One region of the Bradyrhizobium sp. ma5 genome, then DNA from elsewhere that is predicted to be linked to it. Evidence: predicted binding sites of a transcription regulator. Region 1 holds the regulator's gene; each other region holds the start of a gene.

Region 1 (7,120 bases):
TGCCCTTCTGCGCATGCAGGCGGTTTTCCGCCTCGTCGAACACCACGGATTGCGGCCCGTCGATCACCTCGTCGGTGACCTCCTCGCCGCGATGCGCGGGCAGGCAGTGCATGAACAACGCGTCCGGCTTGGCCAGCGACATCAGCTTGGCATTGACCTGATAGGGCTTCAGCACGTTGTGGCGGTGCTCGCCCTCCTTGTCGCCCATCGACACCCAGGTGTCGGTGACGACGCAGTCGGCGCCGCGCACGGCGGCTTCCGGATCGGTGCCGAGCATGATCGGCGCGCCGGTGGCCTTGATCCAGTCCCGCATCGGCTTCTTCGGCGAAAGCTCGGGCGGCGTCGCGATGTTGAGGTTGAACTTGAAGCGCTCGGCGGCGTGCACCCAGGAGGCCAGCACGTTGTTGTCGTCGCCGGTCCAGGCCACCGTCTTGCCCTCGATCGAGCCGCGATTTTCCTCATAGGTCATGAGGTCGGCCATCACCTGGCAGGGATGCGAACGCCGGGTCAGGCCGTTGATGACGGGCACGGTGGCGTGAGCGGCGAGCTCGAGCAGCGCGTCATGGTTGAGGATACGGATCATGATCGCATCGACATAGCGCGACAGCACGCGCGCGGTGTCGGCGATGGTCTCGCCGCGGCCGAGCTGCATCTCGGCGCCGGTCAGCATGATGGATTCACCGCCGAGCTGGCGCATGCCGACGTCGAACGACACCCTTGTGCGGGTCGACGGACGCTCGAAGATCATCGCCAGCGTCTTGCCTTCGAGCGGCTTCCTGCCCTTCTCATGCGCCTTCAGCTTCGCCTTCATGGCGGCTCCGGCAGTGAGCATGTTGCGCAGCTCGCCGAGCGGCAGCTCGTTGATATCGAGGAAGTGACGGACCGGCTTGCTCATTATCCGGCCGCCTTCTTCGGCTGTGCTGCCGATAGTGTCGCGCAGGCGCGCTCGAGCGAGGCGATCGACTGGTCGATCTCGGCCTCGGTGACGATCAGGGGCGCGAGGAAGCGCACGACATTGTCGCCGGCGCCGACGGTGAGCAGCTTCTCATTGCGCAGCGCGGCGATCAGATCGCCCGACGGCACCACCGCCTTGACGCCGATCAACAGGCCCTCGCCGCGCACCTCCGACAGCACGCCGGGATAGCGGTCGACCGCGGACGCGAGCTTCTGTTTGAGCAGCAGCGACATCTTCTGCACGTGCTCGAAGAAGCCGGGCTTGAGCATGACGTCAAGCACGGCATTGGCGGCGGCGACCGCGAGCGGATTGCCGCCGAAGGTCGAGCCGTGCGAGCCCGGCGCCATGCCGGCCGCAGCCTGCGCGGTCGCCAGCACCGCGCCGATCGGGAAACCGCCGCCGAGCGCCTTGGCCAGCGACATCACGTCCGGCGTGACACCGGTGCGCTTGTAGGCGAACAGCTCGCCGGTGCGGCCCATGCCGGTCTGCACCTCGTCGAAGGCGAGCAGCAGGCCGTGCTCGTCGCACAGCGCGCGCAGCGCCTTGAAGAACGCCTGCGGCGCCGAGCGCACGCCGCCCTCGCCCTGCACCGGCTCGATCAGGATGCCGGCGGTGTGGGGACCGATCGCCTTCTTCACCGCCTCGATGTCGCCGTGCGGCACCTGGTCGAAGCCGTCCATCGGCGGGCCGAAGCCTTCGAGATATTTCGCCGAGCCGGTCGCAGCCAGCGTGCCCAGCGTGCGGCCGTGGAAGGCGCCTTCGAAGGTGATGATGCGGTAGCGCTCGGGATGGCCCTTGGAGAAGTGATAGTGGCGGACCAGCTTGATCACGCCCTCCATCGCTTCCGCGCCGGAATTGCAGAAGAACACCAAGTCGGCAAAGCTCTGCTCGCACAGCCGCGCGGCCAGCACCTCGCCGTCCGGGCTCTTGAACAGGTTCGACATGTGCCAGAGCTTGGTCGCCTGCTCCTGCAGCGCCTTGACCAGATGCGGATGCGCATGTCCGAGCGCGTTCACCGCGACACCCGAGGTGAAATCGAGATAGCGGTCGCCGTTGGTTGCGATCAGCCAGGCGCCCTCGCCGCGCTCGAAGCCGAGATCGACCCGGGCGAAGACGGGGAGCAGATGCGACGAGGCGTTGGTCATGGCGTTCACTGCCGTTTTAAAGCCGTCAATTGCTGCGCGCCTTGACGCCAACGCAGCAACCGCCAGCTTCGGAAAACAAAACGGCCGCCTTTGCGGGCGGCACGTGTGGGTCATTCTATGCGGCGGCCGGTCAGTGTCAATCGCCAGGAGCCGGCCTTTGCCGGCCTTCCTGCAATGCGAAACCAGCGCAATCCGGAGCATTCCGGTGCGGTGGAAAAGCCTCATAGCAATGCTTAACTTTGTGGGAACATGTGGACGCACGGCCGCGGACTCTTGCGCCAGAGTCACGCCATATTGTAGCGTTTGGCCTGTCGGGTACGACATCTCGTGCGGCAGTACTGGACCCTCTAAGTAGCCTTCGTTCTCGCGTAAACGTTCGGGCGCAACACCGTGCCCGGCGAGGGCTAAGGGATTCTGGCCGCAGGGATATTTGTCCAGATTGGCTCGCAGCGCCGCTCCGATGAGTGGCCGGCGCCATGCGAAAGGAAGAATGTGATGACTGTATTGACATGGTCCGACGATCGCGTCGAGCAGCTGAAGAAGCTCTGGGAATCCGGCCTCTCGGCCAGCCAGATCGCGGCGGAACTTGGCAATGTGACGCGAAACGCCGTGATCGGCAAAGTGCATCGGCTCGGACTCTCCGGCCGCGCCAAGGCTCCCTCCACGGCTGCGCCGCGGCAGCGCAAGGCCCGCCCCGCCCAGCACATGATGCGGGTGGCGCGCCCGGTCTCGCGCGGCAACACCGCCCTTGCGCATGCCTTCGAGGTCGAGATGGAGCCGGATCCGATCTCCTTCGACAACGTGGTGCCGATGAGCCAGCGGCTGTCGCTGCTCGAGCTCAACGAGGCCACATGCCATTGGCCGGTCGGCGATCCCTCGAGCCCGGAATTCTTCTTCTGCGGCGGCAAGGCGCTCGGCGGCCTGCCCTATTGCGCGCACCACTCGCGCGTCGCCTATCAGCCGGCCGGCGATCGCCGCCGGCCGTCGGCGAAGCCACAGATCAAGTAAGCACTCGGGAAACTGCCTGGACTGCAAAAACAAATCCCCGCGAAAGCGGGGATTTTTTTGTGGCTCGTAGCCCGGATACATCCACCGCGTCGTCCCGGCGAAAGCCGGGACCCATACGCCGCGGCCGACGCAATCGGCAAGCGACCAGACGGCTTTCTAACAACACCCATCGTGGTTATGGGTCCCGGCTTTCGCCGGGACGACGCCGTGTTGTGGTTTGCGATCGCCTGCCAGCCTACGGCTGCGGCTCGGCCTTCGCGAAGCGATCGTCGAGCGCGTAGCCGGCGCCGCGCACGGTGCGGATCGGATCCTGCTCGCGGCCCGGATTGAGCAGCTTGCGCAGGCGGCCGATATGCACGTCGACGGTACGCTCATCGATATAGATGTCGCGGCCCCAGACGCTGTCGAGCAGCTGCTCGCGGCTGAACACGCGGCCGGGATGTTCGAGGAAGAATTCGAGCAGCCGATACTCGGTCGGACCGAGATCGATCGGACGTCCCGAGCGCGCCACGCGGCGCTTCTCGCGGTCGAGCTCGATGTCGCCATAGGTCAGCACGGTCGCAAGCCGCTCCGGGCTCGCACGACGCAGCAGGCCCTTCACCCGCGCCAGCAGTTCCGGCACCGAGAACGGCTTGACGATGTAGTCGTCGGCGCCGGTGGCAAGCCCGCGCACGCGCTCGCTCTCCTCGCCGCGCGCGGTCAGCATGATGATCGGAAGCTGCTTGGTCTCGGGCCGCGCCCGCAGGCGGCGGCACAGCTCGATGCCGGACAGGCCCGGCAGCATCCAGTCCAGCACCACGAGGTCGGGAACGCGCTCCTTCAGGCGGGTATCGGCATCGTCGCCGCGCCCCACCGTTTCGACATCGTAGCCTTCCGCATCGAGGTTGTAGCGCAACAATGTCGTCAGCGCTTCCTCGTCTTCGACTACCAGAATGCGTGCGCTCATCGGTTTAAGTTCTCTCTCTGTGATGATCCGTTGCCCAGACGCAAACCGAAACGCTTACTTTCCTGAGCACAACCCCCGCGGAAACGACTTGTCGTGAAGACAATCCGGCTCCGCGCCTGCGGATCATGTCCTAGGTACCCGGCACCGTGGTGGCAAAGTTGGTCATGTCGCCCTTCGGGCGCTTGTCGGTGATCTGCTGGCCCTCGATCATGTAGAACACCGTCTCGGCGATGTTGGTGGCGTGATCGCCGATCCGCTCGATGTTCTTGGCGCAGAACATCAGATGGATACAGAACGAGATGTTGCGCGGATCCTCCATCATGTAGGTCAAGAGCTCGCGGAACAGCGAGGTGCAGATCGCATCGACCTCCTCGTCACCCTTCCAGACGTTCATCGCCGCCGGCAGATCGTGCGCGGCATAGGCGTCGAGCACCGACTTGACCTGCGACAGCACGAGGTCGGTCATGTGCTCCAGGCCGCGGATCAGCTTCAGCGGCTGGAAATCGCTCTCCAGCGCCGCGACGCGCTTGCCCATGTTCTTGGCGAGGTCGCCGATCCGCTCGAGGTCGGTGGCGACGCGCATCGCGCTGACGATTTCGCGCAGGTCGATCGCCATCGGCTGGCGGCGGGCGATCGTCAGCACCGCGCGCTCTTCGATGACGCGCTGCAGATTGTCGATCTCGATGTCGGCGGCGACCACGCGCTTGCCGAGCGCGACGTCGCGACGGATCAGCGCGTCGACCGACTCGGTGATCATCCGCTCGACGAGGCCGCCCATCTCGGCGACCAGGCGAGTCAACTCCTGCAGGTCGCTGTCGAATGCCTTGGCGGTATGTTCAGAAGCCATCTTGTATCTCCTCAGCCGAACCGGCCGGTGATGTAATCCTGAGTCCGTCGATCGCTCGGCGAGGTGAATATCTTGTTGGTGTCGTCGAACTCGATCAGCTCGCCGAGATACATGAAGGCGGTCTTGTCGGAGACGCGCGCCGCCTGCTGCATGTTGTGGGTAACGATCGCGATCGTGTAGTCCTCTGAGAGTTCCTGGATCAGCTCCTCGACCTTGGCGGTCGAGATCGGATCGAGCGCCGAGCACGGCTCGTCGAACAGGATCACCTCGGGCCGCACCGCCACGGTGCGCGCGATGCACAGGCGCTGCTGCTGGCCGCCGGAGAGCGACAGGCCGGAGGCGTTCAGCTTGTCCTTGACCTCGTTCCACAGCGCGCCGCCGCGCAGCGCCTTCTCGACCCGATCGTCCATCTCGGACTTCGAGATCTTCTCGTAGAGGCGGATGCCGAAGGCGATGTTCTCGTAGATCGTCATCGGGAACGGCGTCGGCTTCTGGAACACCATACCGACCCGCGCGCGCAGCAAATTGAGGTCGAGCTTGGGATCGAGAATGTTGGTCTGGTCCAGCATCAGCTGGCCGACCGCGCGCTGGCCCGGATAAAGGTCGTACATCCGGTTGAAGATCCGCAGCAGGGTCGACTTGCCGCAGCCCGACGGGCCGATGAACGCCGTGACGCGGTTGGTGCCGAGCGTCAGGTTGATGTTCTTCAGCGCGTGGTGCTCGCCGTAATAGAAGTTGAGGTTGCGCACCGTGACTTTCGGCGGCGCTTCCGGCAGCGGAACCTGGGGAACGTGGCTCGCGACGGTCGTGGAGACGGAAAGCTCGGTCATTTTGTGGCCCTTTCGGCACCAAGGATACGCGCGCCGATATTCAGCGCGAGCACAGTGAAGGTGATGAGCAGCGCACCGCTCCACGCCAGCTCTTTCCAGTAGGCGTAGGGGCTCTGCACGAAGTTGTTGATGGTCACCGGCAGGTTGGCCATCGTCTTGGTCAAATCCCAGCTGAAGAACTGGTTCGACAGCGCGGTGAACAGCAGCGGCGCGGTTTCACCGGCGACACGGGCGGTCGCCAGCAGCACGCCGGTGATCAAGCCGCTACGCGCAGCACGATAAGCGATCCGCTTGATCACCAGCGAACGCGGCAGGCCGAGCGCGGAGGCTGCCTCGCGCAGCGGATTGGGCACCAGCAGCAGCATGTCTTCGGTGGTGCGCACCACGACCGGGATCACGATCACGGCGAGCGCGAGCGCACCCGCAATCGCCGAGAAGCCGCGCATCGGCACCACCACCGCACCATAGATAAACAAGCCGATGATGATCGAGGGCGCGCTGAGCAGGATGTCGTTGATGAAGCGGATCACCGAGGTGAGCTTGTCGTGCTTCCCGTATTCGGCGAGGTAGGTGCCGGCGAACAGGCCGAGCGGCGCGCCGATGCCAACGCCGATCACGGTCATGATGACCGAGCCGACAATGGCGTTGAGCAGGCCGCCGTCGGTCGAACCGGGCGGCGGCGTGTTCTGGGTGAACAGCTGCACGCTGAGGCCGGCAAGGCCGTTATAGAGCAGCGTGAACAGGATCAGCGCCAGCCAGGTGACGCCGAACAGCGCCGCACCGACACAGAGTGCGCGAATGACGATGTCGCTGCGACGGCGGGATTTGTAGATCGGGTTCATGGCGCTATTTCCCCGCCTTCTTTTCAAGCCGCATCAGCATCAGCCGGGCGCCGGCGAGCACGAAGAAGGTCAGCACGAACAGCAGGAGGCCGAGCAGGATCAGGCCGGACTGGTGCAAGCCGTCGCTCTCGGCGAATTCGCTGGCGATCGCCGCCGAGATCGTGGTGCCCGGCGCGAAGATCGACGACGAGATGCGGAACGAGTTGCCGATGATGAAGGTCACCGCCATGGTCTCGCCGAGTGCGCGGCCGAGCGCCAGCATGATGCCGCCGATCACCCCGACGCGGGTGTACGGGATCACGACGTTGCGGACGACTTCCCAGGTGGTGCAGCCCATGCCGTAGGCGGCTTCCTTCAGGACCGGCGGCACGGTCTTGAACACGTCGACCGAGATCGCGGTGATGAAGGGCAGCACCATGATCGCGAGGATCAGCGCGGCGTTGAACAGGCTGAGATAGGACGGCGGCCCTGCGAACACCGCACCCAGCACCGGGACGCCCTCGAAGATCCTGATCATGAAGGGCTGGAACGTGTTGGCCAGGAACGG
Region 2 (7,120 bases), 1.7 Mb from region 1:
GATCCTCGAAATCCAGCGAGACCACGGTGGTATAGGGCGGGATCGCGTAGATGCGCTTCTCGCGGCCGGCGCCGAACAGCTGCAAGGCGGCACAATTGTCCATCTTCGGATTGTCGAATTTCGGCGTCGGCGACGGGTCCATCACGTAGCGGGCATTCACCTTCACCGGATAGGCGTAGGCGGTCGCGATGTGGCCGAAGCGCGCGATGTCCTCGTAGAGCTTGACGTGCATCAGGCCGTATTCGGCGAGCGCGTGCATGCGCCGCGTCTCGGTCTCGCGCGGCTCGAGGAAGCGGAGCGGCTCGGGGATCGGCACCTGATAGACCAGCACCTGGCCGGCGTGCAGCGACGCCTCGGGAATGCGGTGCCGGGTCTGGATCACGGTCGCGTCCGTCGTCGAGGTCGTGGTCGCGACGCCGGCGGTCTTGCCGAAGAATTTGCGGATCGAGATCGCGTTGGTGGTGTCGTCCGAGCCCTGGTCGATCACCTTCAGCACGTCGTCGGGACCGAGGATCGCCGCCGTCACCTGCACGCCGCCGGTGCCCCAGCCATAGGGCATGGGCATCTCGCGGCTCGCGAACGGCACCTGATAGCCGGGGATTGCAATCGCCTTCAGGATCGCGCGGCGGATCATCCGCTTGGTCTGCTCGTCGAGATAGGCGAAATTGTATGTCGGCGCGTTCATTCCGCGGCCTCCTGCATTTCCACGGCCTCGTTGGCTTCCGCGAACTCCTGCCGCAGCTTACGGAGCAGACCGAGCTCGGACTGGAAGTCGACGTAATGCGGCAGCTTGAGATGCTCGACGAAGCCGGTCGACTGGACATTGTCGGAGTGCGACATCACGAACTCCTCGTCCTGCGCCGGCGCCGCCGCCTCCTCGCCGAGCTCGCGTGCGCGCAGCGCGCGGTCGACCAGCGCCATCGACATGGTCTTGCGCTCGCTCTGGCCGAAGGCGAGGCCATAGCCGCGGGTGAAGCACGGCGCCTCGGTGGTCGAGCCCTTGAACTGGTTGACCATCTGGCACTCGGTCAGCTCGATTGAGCCGAGCGGCACTGCGAAGCCGACATCCTCGGCTGCGAATTCGACCTCGACCTCGCCAAAGCGGATCTCGCCGGCGAAGGGATGGTTGCGGCCGTAGCCGCGCTGCGTGGAGTAGCCGAGCGCCAGCAGGAAACCCTCGTCGCCGCGCGCCAGATTCTGCAGCCGCAGATCGCGATCGGCCGGGAAGTTCAGCGGCTCGCGCGTGAGGTCGCCGACCGGTGCATCGCTATCTGCTTGCGGCGACGATTCGATCAAGCCGTCGCGACCGAGGATGTCGGTGACCCGCGGCGTCGCCGCCTGCGAGGCTTCGGCGGTCGCCGGCTGCTCCGGCACAAAACCTTCCGCGAGCTGCGGATCGAGCAGGCGATGGGTGTAGTCGAAGGTCGGCCCCAGGATCTGGCCGCCCGGAACGTCCTTGAAGGTCGAGGAGATGCGCCGCCGCACCTGCATCTCGCCGGTGTTGACCGGTTCGGTGGCTCCGAAACGCGGCAGCGTGGCACGGAAGGCGCGAACCAAGAAGATCGCCTCGATCATGTCGCCGCGTGCCTGCTTGATCGCGAGCGCCGCAAGTTCGCGATCGTAGAGCGAGCCTTCGGTCATCACGCGGTCGACGCCGAGCGCGAGCTGCTCGGAGATCTGCGCCAGCGTCACCTCGGGCACATCGCGATCGCCGCGCCGCTCATGTGCCAGCAGCCGATGAGCGTTCTCGATGGCGCGCTCGCCTCCCTTGACGGCTACATACATCGCTCACACTCCGCTTGCGATCAGCCGCGTGGTGCGCGGGATCGCGACAATATTGTCGTCGTGGACCAGCACGACGTCGATGCCGCGCGGGAACAGCGCTTCATTGATCGACAGCCGCTGGAACAGGTCGCGCGGCTTGATCATCGCCTGTAACAGCGCGCTGCCGTCGATGCCGGGCCCCTTCAGCTCGAAGGCCGGGCCCTGGGTCAGGCTGTCGACCTGCAGGATCAGCGTGGTCGAGCGGTCAGGATATTCGTTGCTGCCGAACGCGAAATGCTCGAGCGCCGGCAGGTTCGCGGCGTCGCCGATCAGCGCAAAGCTTGCGATCGCGGAATCCACGACCACCGGCGCGCTGGCGTGAAACTTCAGCCAGCGCGCGACATCCGGCGTTGCCGACATCGCGGCATCGAGCCAGATCGGCGTGTCGTGATCGAACAGCGTCAGCGCGATCGCAGCCGAGCCGCGCATCATGCCGGCGGGCGTTCCGACATCAGCGGCGACGCGCTGCACGCTGCCCGGGCGCGCCATCGCATCCATCACGGAGCGAAACGTGGATTGTGCCGACAGCACCTTGTCGGCGAAGCCTGCGGGCATTTCGGCAATCGTCGTCATTGCATCACCCCTCACCGCGCACCATCGTATAGAAATCAACCCGCGTCGCCGCGGTCTCGGCGGCCTTGCGGGTGCGTTCGGCATTCATGGCGACACGCAGCGGCGCGATCACCTTCGCTTCGACCTCGGCGGACAGCTCCGCGGATTGCACCATGGCGTCGCACAGTGCGATCATTTGCGCCTTGTGCGCGTCGCGGCCGAGCGTGTAGCCGAAGCCGACCTCACCGGTCACAAGCCGCACCGCCGCGCGCGACACCGTCGCCTCGCCGAGATTGAATGGCGCACCGTCACCGCCGATCCGCCCGCGCATCATCACGAGGCCGTTCTCCGGCTCGCGCAGGTTCTCATGGCTGGGCACCGCGATCGCCGCCAGCCTGCCTGCGATGTCGGCCGCAGCGGAGTGCGCCAGCACCGTCATCGCGGCCTTGCGCTGGGCCTGTTTGCTGTCTGGTCCGGTCGAACTCATGGTCGGATTCATGGGCAACCTTGCTTGCATCAAGTTGTCTATGATAATAGACAACTTGATAGCCGAGCGCCATGACTGTTTCGTGACAAACCGAAGATTTCTGGTATCACCGCGCCATGAGCATGCAGGAAAGTTCTGGCGTCGCCTTGTGGCGGCAAGTCGCTGACGGCATCGAGCGCGGCATCGCCGACGGCCGCTTTGCTGCGGGCGAAAAGCTGCCCGGCGAGATGGAGATCGCCGAGACTTACCGGGTCAACCGCCACACGGTGCGGCGGGCGCTCGCCGCATTGGCGGAGCGCGGCCTGGTGCGCGCCGAGCGCGGCAGCGGCACCTATGTCGAAGCTCAGCGCCTTGCCTATCCGCTACGCTCACGCACGCGATTCTCCGAGATCGTCGGCGCCGGCGGCCACGAGCCGCGCGGCCAACTGATCGATGCAGGCAGCGACGTCGCCAATCGCGAGATCGCGCGCGAGCTCGGCCTGAAGATCGGTGCGCCGCTGATCCGGATCGAGGCGGTGCGGCTCGCCGACCGGACGCCGATCTGTGTTTCGACTACCTGGCTGTCGGCCGAGCGGTTTCCCGATGCCGGCAGCGTATTCGCCGATGTTCGCTCGATGACCAAGCTGCTCGGGCATTACGGCGTGAGGGACTACCGCCGCGCCTCGACCCGAATTACCGCGGCGATTGCCGATGCGACCGACGCTGCACGGCTCGATCTGCCGCTGGGGCGGCCGGTGCTGGTGGTCGACGCCACCGACGTCGACATGCTGGACCGCCCACTGGTGACCAAGCGCTCGCGCTTTGCCGCCGAGCGCGTCGAGTTTCTCGTCGAGAATAGCTGAGCGTGCCGCCACACTGACGGTGCACCGCTTTCGCACCAACTTCTCCCACAAGGGGAGAAGGATTAGCGTTCGGCAAGCTACACCACCGCCCGTTGCCCGATGATGGCAAAGCGCAGCTTGCTCGAGATGAAGTCGATCGCGGCGACCGCGATCAGGATCATCAGGATCAGGAACGACACCTTTTGCCATTCCAGCACGCGGATCTGCTCGGCGAGCTGTAGCCCGATGCCGCCGGCGCCGACGATGCCGATGATGGTGGCCGAACGGGTGTTCGACTCGATGAAGTAGAGCAGCTGGCCGGCGATCACCGGCAGCACCTGCGGCAGCAGGCCGAAGCGGATTTCATGCAGCGCGTTGCCGCCGGAGGCGCGGATGCCCTCGACCTGCTTGCGATCCGCCGCCTCGATCGCCTCCGAGAACAGCTTTCCGAACGCGCCGAAGTCGGAGACCATGATCGCCAGCACGCCGGCGAACGGGCCGAGGCCGACGACGTTGATCCAGACCAGCGCCCAGATCAGCGTATCGACGCCACGGATCGAATCCAAGAAGCGGCGCACCGGAAAGCGGATCAGGTTCGAGGGAATGACGTTGCGCGCCGCCAGCAGGCTGACCGGCAGCGCAAAGAGCGCCGCGAGCGTGGTGCCGAGCAGCGCGATCGACAGCGTCTCGCCGAGCGCCTGCATGTAGAGCGGGAAGGATGCGCCGGGATTCGGCGGGACCATCATCATGGTGATCCAGCCGAGTTGGCTCATCCCCGTGATCAGCCTCGTCGGCGAAAAATCGAGATCGACCACGCCGTAGACGAAGATCCCGACCGCCACAGCGATCATCGCCGGCAGCGCCAGCCGCGCCGACGCCGGGCGCTCGAATACGCCGGGATATTTCGCACGCAAGTCCGCGGTGTCCGGCTTCGGCAGCTGGCTCATCGCCGGGTCTCCTTGCCGAACAGCCGGCCACGCAACCAGCCGGTCGAGATGTCGATGATGAAGACGGTGACGATGACGGTGACGAGAATGGCGCTGACGTCGGAATAGTAGAACTTGCGGATCGCGACCACGAGCTCCTGCCCGATGCCGCCGGCGCCGACGAAGCCCATCACCGACGCCTCGCGGACGTTGATCTCGAAGCGCAGCAGCGCATAGCTGGCGTAGCCCGCCGAGACCTGCGGCAACACGGCAAAGCGCATGCAGGACAGCCAGCTCGCGCCGGTGGAACGGATGCCCTCGACCGGCTTCATGTCGGCATTCTCGACGATCTCGGCGAACAGCTTGCCTAGCGCCCCGGTGGTGTGGATCGCGATCGCCAGCACGCCGGCCATCGGCCCGAGGCCGAATGCGATCACGAAGATCAGCGCGAACACGATGCCCGGCACGGTGCGGGCGAATTCGAGCAGGCGACGGATGACAAAGCGCACCCACGGCCCCGGCGAGGTGTTCTGGGCGGCGAAGAAATTCAGCGCAAACGCAAACACAGCACCAGTCAGCGTGCCGACATAGCTGATCAGGATCGTCTCGCCGAGCATCTTCAGCCATTTCTGCCAGCCCCAGAACCATTCGGGAAAATCGGTCCAGACCCGGGCGCCCGATTCGAGCGTCAGGATGCGGTCGAAATAGCTGACGAAGTTGCCGAAATAGGTGAACAGCGTGCGCAGGTTCACCTCCGCGCCGAACGCCGCGATCAGCAGCGCCGCGCAGAATATCGCCGTCGCCAGCGCGGCTTTCAGCCGTTTGCGCGCCACGGACCTGCGGTAGGCGTCTTCCAGCGTGGCCAGTTGCTGCGCCGGAAGAATGGATACGGCGGTCGCCATCGGCGCGTGCCAGTCCGGTTCGGAGTTGAGAGGAGAGAAGGCCGGGCGATCGAGCCCGGCCTTCGTGACGTCAGGCGATCAGCTCGCCTTCTTCTTGCGCAGATTGTCGACGAACTTGATCAGCTCGACGGTGCCATCCCAGTCCTTGGTGGTGGCGGGATGGAAGCCCTTCTTCTGGCCGTCGGAGAGACGCTCGAAAGCCGCCTTGTCCTTGGTCGGAGCGTCGAAGAAGGCCTTTGCGATCGCAGCCTTCAGGTCTTCCGGAAGATCGGCGTTGTAGGCGTACGGCCCGTTGATGATCGGCGCCGACTTGTGGATGATGCGGAAGTCGTCCTTCTTCATCGCCGAACCGTCGGCGTTCTTCAGCATGCCCTTGGTCAGCATTTGAGCGAGCGTAGAATCATCGTCGCTGGTCCACTGGTTGGCGGCCATGTCGACGGTGCCCTGCGCCAGCGCGAGGACCGCATTCTCGTGGCTGCCGGTGAACACGACCTTGCCGAAATAGGTGTCGGCGTCGGCGATGCCCATCTTGTCGAGCTCGAAGCGCGGCACGTTGTTGCCGGAGGTCGAGTTCGGATCGACCAGGCCGAGGTTCTTGCCCTTCAGATCGTCGACGCTCTTGTACGGGCTCGACGCCTTGACGAAGAATACAGAGTAATAGCCGGTCGAACCGTCAGCGTTGATGTCGTTGGCGAAGGCATCGGTCTTGACGCCGGTCAAGCGGGCCCGCGCGAACGAAGCCGAGCCGTAGCTGGCGATCTGGATGTTGCCGGCGCGCTGACCCTCGATAACGGCCGCGTAGTCGTTGGCAATGCGAAGCGTGACCTTCACGCCGAGTTCCTTCGACAGATAGGCCACGAACGGCGTCCAGCGCTCGGTCACGCCGGAGGCGTTCTCGGCCGGCACCACCGCGAAGGTGAGCTCGGGATATTTTGCTTTCCAGTCCTGCGCGAATGCCGAGCCCGTGAACGCCAGTGCGGCGGCGCCGGCCAGAATGATGCGACGAGTGAACATGACTACCCCTCTTTTGCAGTTATACCTGTTGGCCGGGCAAGACGCCCGGCCTCGCAGATTGGAAGATGCGCGCCGCTCAGGCTGCGGCAGCGGTGCCGAGCGCCGGAACGGTCGCGCCGTCCGGCGCGGGCATTGGCGCGCCGCCCATGACATCATTGGCCTCGAGGTCGTAGAGTTCGCGGGCGATATGGTCGGTCAGCGCTACGGGGGCGCCGTCGAACACCACGCGTCCTGCCGCCATGCCGATCAGGCGGTCGCAATAGGTCCGCGCCAGATCGAGCGAGTGCAGGTTGCAGAGCACCGTGATGCCGAAATGCTTGTTGATGCGCAGCAGCGCGTCCATCACGATCTTGGTGTTGCGCGGATCGAGCGAGGCGATCGGCTCGTCCGCAAGAATGATGTCGGGCTCCTGCACCAGCGCGCGAGCAATCGCGACTCGCTGCTGCTGGCCGCCGGACAGCTGGTCGGCGCGCTGCGCCGCGAGCTGGGCGATGTCGAACTGATCGAGCGCGGACAGCGCGAGCGCCCTGTCCTGCTCCGGCCAGACTTGCGCCAGCGAACGCCATGACGGGATCTGGGCAAGCCGGCCCATCA
Region 3 (7,120 bases), 2.0 Mb from region 1:
GGCGGCTTTCACACCATCCATCCCGCTGCAAGGGGAGGCATGAGGCTCGGCGGTGGCTCCGGCGCGCGTCATAACCAATTCCGGCCCGCCGCTCATGCCGCGCGCGGCGCGCCGAGCGTAGCCGCCGGTCGTCATGCCGCCTCGCCCGCCGCGATGCGCCACAATGCGAACGCCGTGGGCCACTCGTTGGCCTCGCATCAGATCCGCACCGCGATGCAGAGGCCGGGCGGTTTGCGGAATCCGATGGCGCGCGCCGCGATCATGACGGCCGCCGCCGGGGCGACCTGGGGATATCACAACCGCAATGGCGGCTGGTGGTGGCGCCATCCGCATGGCGGGTTCGGCTGGGTCGGTCCGGTATTCTGGCCCTATGCCTATTACGATCTCTATGACTATGCCTGGTGGGGCGATGACTACGACCCATACTTCTGGGACTATGGCTATGGCGACATCTATACCGGTCTGTTCGGCCCGTACGATTACAATGCGCTGAGCGGCTATGCCGATTACCTGCCGAGCCGCGGCAGCTCGCGACAGCCGACCGCGTCCAACAGCGACCGCGCGGCTGCGACGACGACGCTCGCCGACATGTGCGGCAGCGACAGAAGCGACATCGCGGGCTTCCCGATCGAGCAATTCCGCAGCGCCATTCAGCCCAATGCGGAGCAGAGCGCAGCGCTCGACGAACTCGCCAGCGCCTCGCAGAAGGCGTCGGAGACCATTCTCAATTCATGTCCCAGGGACGTGCCGCTGACCGCGCCGAGCCGCCTCGTCGCGATGCAGCAGCGCCTCCAGGCCATGCGCGACGCGGTCGGCATTCTTCAGCCGGCGCTGCAGAAGTTCTACGGGCTGCTCAGCGACGACCAGAAAGCTAAGGTGACGGCGCTGGCAGCGGATCAGCGCCGCACCAGGCGTGAGGCGACGGCGGACAACGGAAACTGCAATACGGCGCAGCCCGCGACCATCGTTTGGCCGGGCGAGGTCATCGAACGCGACGTCAAGCCGACCGACGCGCAGCGGGCGAGCCTCGATGCCTTGCGCGATGCGGCGACAAAAGCCGAGGACACCCTGAAATCGTCCTGCCCGCCCACCGACGCACGCACGCCGCCGGCACGCCTTGCCGCGGCCGAAGCCAGATTGGATTCGATGCTGCAGGCGATCGGCACGGTGCGTCCGGCGCTGGACAGCTTCTACAGCGCGCTCAGCGACGAGCAGAAGGCCGCGTTCGACGCTGTTGGCCCCGAGCGGGACGGCGGCAGGATCGCCAACGCCGCAATGACCGCCGCAGGCGGCGACGAGCCGGCGCGAGGTCATCATCGCCGCCATCACCGTCATGGCCCGAACATCGGCGGCATGATCTTCCGGATGATCGGCTTGTAGGGCTCGCCATCGCCTCGCGCGTATGGCGGTGACACCACCCCGCGATATCCCAGCGGGGCAACCAGCCGGAGGCTACGGCGCAATCCACATGCCAACCACGATGATGGCCAGTGCAACGGCAATCACCAGCATGTCGGTCGTGAGCCAATCAGGCATTCCATTCGATGGCTGCTCGCTCATGTCCGCGACTCCTTCTGTTCGCGCCGAGCCAGTATGCTGAAGCGAAGCAGCGCAAATGAGGATGAACTGGATCACATAAGGGCGCGACAAGCGGTCGCTGCGAATTTCATGCATCCGCGCGCCCTCAAGTTGCAGCACGCGATTGATCTGCCGCGCAGGTTTCTGAACATGTTCGACAACGCCGGCGGCGACGGCAAGCACGATAGCACTTTAGCCGAAGGCGTAACCCACCGTGTCGCACGGCAAGATAGTGGGTTACGCGGAGTTTATCATCGGGCCGCCCTTCGGGCGGACCCGTTGGCTAACCCACCCTACGCGCTGCGCTCATCCTCACAGCACCTTGCGCTGCGCCAAGTTCTTCATCAGCGCGCCAACGCCGAAGGTCCAGGGCTCGCATTCGTCGCTGCCCCGCATGCGGTTGACGAGCTTGCCGAGCTGCGGCGCGGCAATGGTTACGATGTCGTCGCGCTTGTGGGTGAAGCCTTCGCCCTTGGCGTCGCGGTCCTTCACCGGTGCGAACATTGTGCCGAGGAACAGCGCAAATCCATCGGGATACTGATGCACGGGGCCGATGGTCTGGGCGACCAGATCGGTGGGGTCGCGGCTGATCTTGCTGATCGAGGAATGGCCCTCGAGCACGAAGCCGTCGGCGCCCTTCACGGTGAGGCCGACATCCATCTTCCTGACGTCGTCGAGCGAGAAGGTCCCGTCGAACAACCGGAGCAGCGGGCCGATCGCGCAGGAGGCGTTGTTGTCCTTGGCCTTCGACAGCAACAGCGCCGAGCGGCCTTCGAAATCGCGCAGGTTGACGTCGTTGCCGAGCGCGGCGCCGACGATCTTGCCGGCGCCGGATACGATGAGCACGACCTCCGGCTCCGGATTGTTCCAGGTCGATTTCGGATGCAGCCCGGCATCCATGCCCGTGCCGACCGAGGACAGCGTCGGCGCCTTGGTGAACACTTCGGCATCGGGACCGATGCCGACCTCGAGATACTGGCTCCAGGCGTTCTGGTCGATCAGCACCTGCTTCAACCGCATCGCCGGCTCGGAGCCCGGCTTCAACTTGGACAGATCGTCACCGACGAGGCGCACCACCTCCTTGCGGATGGCCTCCGCCGATGACGGGTTGCCGCGTGCGCGCTCCTCGATCACGCGTTCCAGCATCGAGATCGCAAAGGTGACGCCGGCGGCCTTCAGCACCTGCAGGTCGACTGGCGCCAGCAGATGCGGTTTTGTCACGTCGCGTCCGTCGGGCGGTGTGTTGGCGAGGATCGTCTCGAAATCGCCGATCCGCTCGCCGCGCGTGGCACGCAACGCGGCGGCGGGATCGGCCTCCTCGCACAGCGCGCTTACGGTGGGGAAACGCGCGGTGACGTCGAACACGCCGTCACCCCGCACCGCGACCACGGCGGGTCCGCCGGCCTGCGGCAGCCAGACCCGTCCGACCAGCGTGCCGGCGGTGCCGTCCTCCGGCAGGACGTCTTTTGGCGCGAGCGAAATCATCGGCGTCTCCTTTTTTGATCTTGTCAGCGCTTGTTAGCACAGTCCGCGCGCTTGCGTGAAACAGCGGTCATGCCGTTGTCATAGAGGGGTAACATCGCCCGTCAATGCTCCCGTCGATCCATCTAACATACTGAAAGACGGACCTTCATGACCGCCTCCGACCTCACCGACGACGCCACCCGAGATGAAGCCTTGCGCGACGAAGCCTCCCGCGACGAAGCCTTGCGCGCCCGCATCCATCAGGAGATGGCCGACAGCCTCGACGAGGAACTCGAGCTCGAGCTCGACGACATGAGGCTTGACGAGCTCGACCACGACGGCGTCGCCGGACAGCCGACGATCGACCGTAAGCTCTACTTCCGCGAACTGCTGCGGTTGCAGGGCGAGCTCGTCAAGCTGCAGGACTGGGTGCAGCACGAGAAGCAGAAGGTCGTGGTGCTGTTCGAGGGCCGCGATTCCGCCGGCAAGGGCGGCGTCATCAAGCGCATCACCCAGCGGCTCAACCCGCGCATCTGCCGCGTTGCGGCTCTGCCGGCGCCGAACGAGCGCGAACGCACGCAATGGTACTTCCAGCGCTATGTTTCGCACTTGCCGGCCGGCGGTGAGATCGTGCTGTTCGACCGCAGCTGGTACAACCGCGCCGGCGTCGAGAAGGTGATGGGGTTCTGTAACGACGAGCAGTATGAGGAATTCTTCAAGTCGGTGCCGGAATTCGAGCGCATGCTGATCCGCTCCGGCACGATCCTCTTGAAATACTGGTTCTCGATCACCGACGAGGAACAGGCGTTTCGCTTCTCGATGCGGATCCACGATCCGCTGAAGCAGTGGAAGCTGAGCCCGATGGATGTCGAGGCGCGGACCCGCTGGGAGCTCTACACCAAGGCCAAGGAGACCATGCTGGAGCGCACCCATCTGCGGGACTCGCCGTGGTGGATCGTCGATGCCGTCGACAAGAAGCGCGCCCGGCTCAACTGCATCTCGCATTTGTTGACCCAGATCCCCTATCAGCAGGTCACCCACCAACCGGTGGTGCTGCCGCCGCGGGTGCGCAACCCCGACTATCACCGCGGCCCGATCCCGCCCGAGATGTACGTGCCGGGACGGTATTGATGCTGGTCGTTTCTCTCTCCCCGTTCCTACGGGGAGAGAGAAACACGTCCGCGCAATTTCGGAATAATAGAATAGTGCCACTGATTTGCCCGACATGTCAAGTTGACGTGTCGAATGCAGGTACGCCTCCGGCTACTGTGCATGGGGTTGTTTTCGATATTTTGGCAGGGCGCCCCTGCGGAGGCGGGCTAGATGCGATTAGCCTGCCGCAAGCTGGGCGAGCTGAAGAGATAGGCATCTCCCCTTCGCCACGCCTACCAATGGCGCAGGTGTGCGCCCTTGCTGGCACCGGAACCCGACGCTAGGCTTCCTCAATCTGGTGCAGGGAGGCCCGCTTGACTCAATCCGACGACATCGCAATTTCCGAAGATCGCCGCGACGCGCTGCGCTATGCGCTCGGGATCGGCAGCGGCGCGGCACTCGCGGCCGCCATGGCAACCCCGGCTGCGGCGCAGACCCAGGCCGACAACACGCTCGACCGCATCAGGGCCAACAAGGTGCTGCGGATTGCGGTGCTGCCGGGCGAGTTGCCCTATTTCAACAAGGACCTCGCCACCGGCACCTGGTCCGGCTTCTCCATCGAGATGGCCAACGACCTTGCCAAGCTGCTCGACGTCAAGCTGGAATATGTCGAGTCGACCTACGGCAATTCAATTCTCGATTTGCAGGCCAACAAGATCGATCTCGGCTTTGCGCTCAACCCGACCCCGCAGCGGGCGCTGGTGGTGGACTTCACCAGCCTGGTGTTCCCGCATCCGTTCGGCGCGATGCTGAAGAAGGGGCTGGAGGCCAAGACCTGGGCCGACATCAACAAGCCCGAGGTCAAGATCGCGGTTGACGTCGGCTCGGCCAACGAGGCGGTGGCCCGGCGCTTCGCGCCGAACGCCACCATCAAGTCGCTGAAGTCGCGCGACGAGGTGATGCTGGAAATGTCGTCGGGCCGCGTCGATTGCGTCGTCAACGCACTGGTGCTCGGGCTGACCGCGATCGCCAAGAACCCGAACCTCGGCACCTACAAGATCCTGGCCTCGCCCTCGGTGACGATCGCAAGCGGCACAGCGGTGCGGCGCGAACAGGACAAGCGCTGGCGCGATTTCCTGTCGGTGTGGATCGACTACAACCGCGGCATCGGCCAGATGCGCGAATGGTTCGTCAAAGGCCTCGGCCTCGCCGGCGTCAAGCCGGAGGACGTGCCGGTGGAGCTGAGTATTTAGAGCGCGTCTTTATCGATCACATTGCGGCTTCTTCACCTCTCCTCGCTCTTTCGCGGGGAGAGGTCGGATCGCATCGCAGATGCGGTCCGGGTGAGGGGCAAGGCACACTGCTCAACAAGTCGCGAATTGCTCACCGGATGGAGGCTCCTCACCCCAACCCTCTCCCCGCGAAGAGCGGGGAGAGGGAGAAGAGGCAGCCTCACACCTTGTCGTACGTCAGCCCGCGCTCTAGCCGCCGCGCCACCAGCGTCGACGGAAACAGGATCGCAAAATAGATCAGCGCCACGATGGTGTAGACCTCGAGCGGCCGGTAAGTGTCGGCGTTGATCAAGGTGGCGTTGTAGACGAGATCGGGCACCGCGATGATCGAGACCAGCGAGGTGTTCTTGAGCTGCGTCACCGACTGGTTGACGTAGGGCGCCATCATCGGCTTCAGCGCCTGCGGCAGGATCACGAGCCGCATCAGCCGCCAGCCGCGGAAGCCGAGCGCCTTCGCCGCGTCCCACTGCCCGACCGGCACGCTCTCGATCGAGCCGCGCACGATCTCGGCATAGAACGCGCCGCCATAGAGCGACAGCACGCTGACGGCTGCGACATGCGCCGGGATGTTGACGCCGATCACGACCGGAAACGCGTAGTAGAACCAGATGATCTGCACCAGCAGCGGCGTGCAGCGGAACAGCTCGATATAGGCGATCAGCAGCCAGTCGATCACCGGAATCCGCCGCAGCCGCAGCATGCCGACGATCAGGCCGATCAAGGTGCCGAGGATGATGGTGCCGATCGTGTAGGCCATGGTCCAGCCGAGCCCGAGCCAGAACAGATGGCTGTACTTGGCGAGGATCCCGAAATCCCAGACGTAGTTCATCCAGCCCCTCGGTTGACTCTAGTTTTGACGCGTTTTCTTCACGCGAACCGGTGCCCACTTCGCTCGAAAACGCTTTGCGTACTCGCCTTGATGCCCCAGCATCGCAGGCGGCCTCGCGCGAGTCACGCGATATACCGGCCCGGCGAAAAGGCCTTCACGTCGAACGGCGGCGCCGCGCCCGCGATCATCGCCGCAACCGCGGCGCCCGTTCCGGGACCGGTGGTGAAGCCGATATGCTGGTTGCCGAAGGCGAGCCAGAGGCCACGATGCCGCGGCGCCTCGCCGATCATCGGCAGGCTGTCGGGCAGCGTCGGCCGCGCGCCGCGCCAGCGCTCGCCGACTGCATCGCCGAATTCGACCACGCTGCGCGCCATCGGCACCACCGCCTCGAGCTGCGCATAGTTCGACGGCGCATCGCGCGCGGTCAGCTCGACGCCGCTGGTGACGCGAACGCCCTGCTCCATCGGCGTCATCAGAAAGGCACCCTCCGCATCATGAATCGGCCGCAGCAATTTGCGTGCCGGGTTCGGCACGAAATGCTGGTGATAGCCGCGCTCGAATGCCAGCGGCACGCGATAGCCGAGCGGCCGCAGCAGCTCGGCCGACCACGGCCCGAGCGCGACCACGACATGGCGCGCGGCGATCTCACCGTCGGCAAGCTGCACGCGCCAGCCTTCGCCTTGTTGTGCGATCCGCCGGATCTCGGATTGCCGCACGGTGCCGCCGCTGGCGGCGAGCATCTGCGCATAGGCCTTGACCACCGCGCCGGGTGAATCGACCGATGCCGTCTGGCTGTGCAGCAGGCCGACGCTGTAGGCAGGGATGATGTTCGGCTCGAGCGCGGAGATGGCCTGCCGGTCGAGCA

Evidence for each region. Region 1 encodes PhoB, which activates phosphate uptake and scavenging genes when phosphate is short. Its sites were predicted from a motif close to TGTCATNNANCTGTCAT; they were not measured.
Region 2: a site for PhoB is predicted at 2,935-2,951, ahead of phnF (phosphonate metabolism transcriptional regulator PhnF). Genes of this name have one in related genera too.
Region 3: a site for PhoB is predicted at 3,129-3,145, ahead of ppk2 (polyphosphate kinase 2). Genes of this name have one in related genera too.

What each region holds. Positions count from the first base shown of each region.
Region 1 covers NZ_CP170156.1:786,984-794,103, reverse strand. The annotation lists gene argF (ornithine carbamoyltransferase) at 1-895, opposite strand, end outside; gene ACE103_RS03630 (aspartate aminotransferase family protein) at 895-2,100, opposite strand; gene ACE103_RS03625 (GcrA family cell cycle regulator) at 2,596-3,108, shown strand; gene phoB (phosphate regulon transcriptional regulator PhoB) at 3,344-4,054, opposite strand; gene phoU (phosphate signaling complex protein PhoU) at 4,185-4,901, opposite strand; gene pstB (phosphate ABC transporter ATP-binding protein PstB) at 4,913-5,731, opposite strand; gene pstA (phosphate ABC transporter permease PstA) at 5,728-6,573, opposite strand; gene pstC (phosphate ABC transporter permease subunit PstC) at 6,578-7,120, opposite strand, start outside.
Region 2 covers NZ_CP170156.1:2,528,755-2,535,874, reverse strand. The annotation lists gene ACE103_RS11725 (alpha-D-ribose 1-methylphosphonate 5-phosphate C-P-lyase PhnJ) at 1-685, opposite strand, end outside; gene ACE103_RS11720 (carbon-phosphorus lyase complex subunit PhnI) at 682-1,785, opposite strand; gene phnH (phosphonate C-P lyase system protein PhnH) at 1,789-2,397, opposite strand; gene phnG (phosphonate C-P lyase system protein PhnG) at 2,402-2,863, opposite strand; gene phnF (phosphonate metabolism transcriptional regulator PhnF) at 2,980-3,705, shown strand; gene phnE (phosphonate ABC transporter, permease protein PhnE) at 3,783-4,631, opposite strand; gene phnE (phosphonate ABC transporter, permease protein PhnE) at 4,628-5,512, opposite strand; gene phnD (phosphonate ABC transporter substrate-binding protein) at 5,591-6,526, opposite strand; gene phnC (phosphonate ABC transporter ATP-binding protein) at 6,603-7,120, opposite strand, start outside.
Region 3 covers NZ_CP170156.1:2,818,723-2,825,842, reverse strand. The annotation lists gene ACE103_RS12990 (Spy/CpxP family protein refolding chaperone) at 1-1,380, shown strand, start outside; gene ACE103_RS12985 (hypothetical protein) at 1,453-1,761, opposite strand; gene ACE103_RS12980 (fumarylacetoacetate hydrolase family protein) at 1,891-3,063, opposite strand; gene ppk2 (polyphosphate kinase 2) at 3,211-4,173, shown strand; gene ACE103_RS12970 (transporter substrate-binding domain-containing protein) at 4,509-5,387, shown strand; gene ACE103_RS12965 (amino acid ABC transporter permease) at 5,587-6,255, opposite strand; gene ACE103_RS12960 (NAD(P)/FAD-dependent oxidoreductase) at 6,378-7,120, opposite strand, start outside.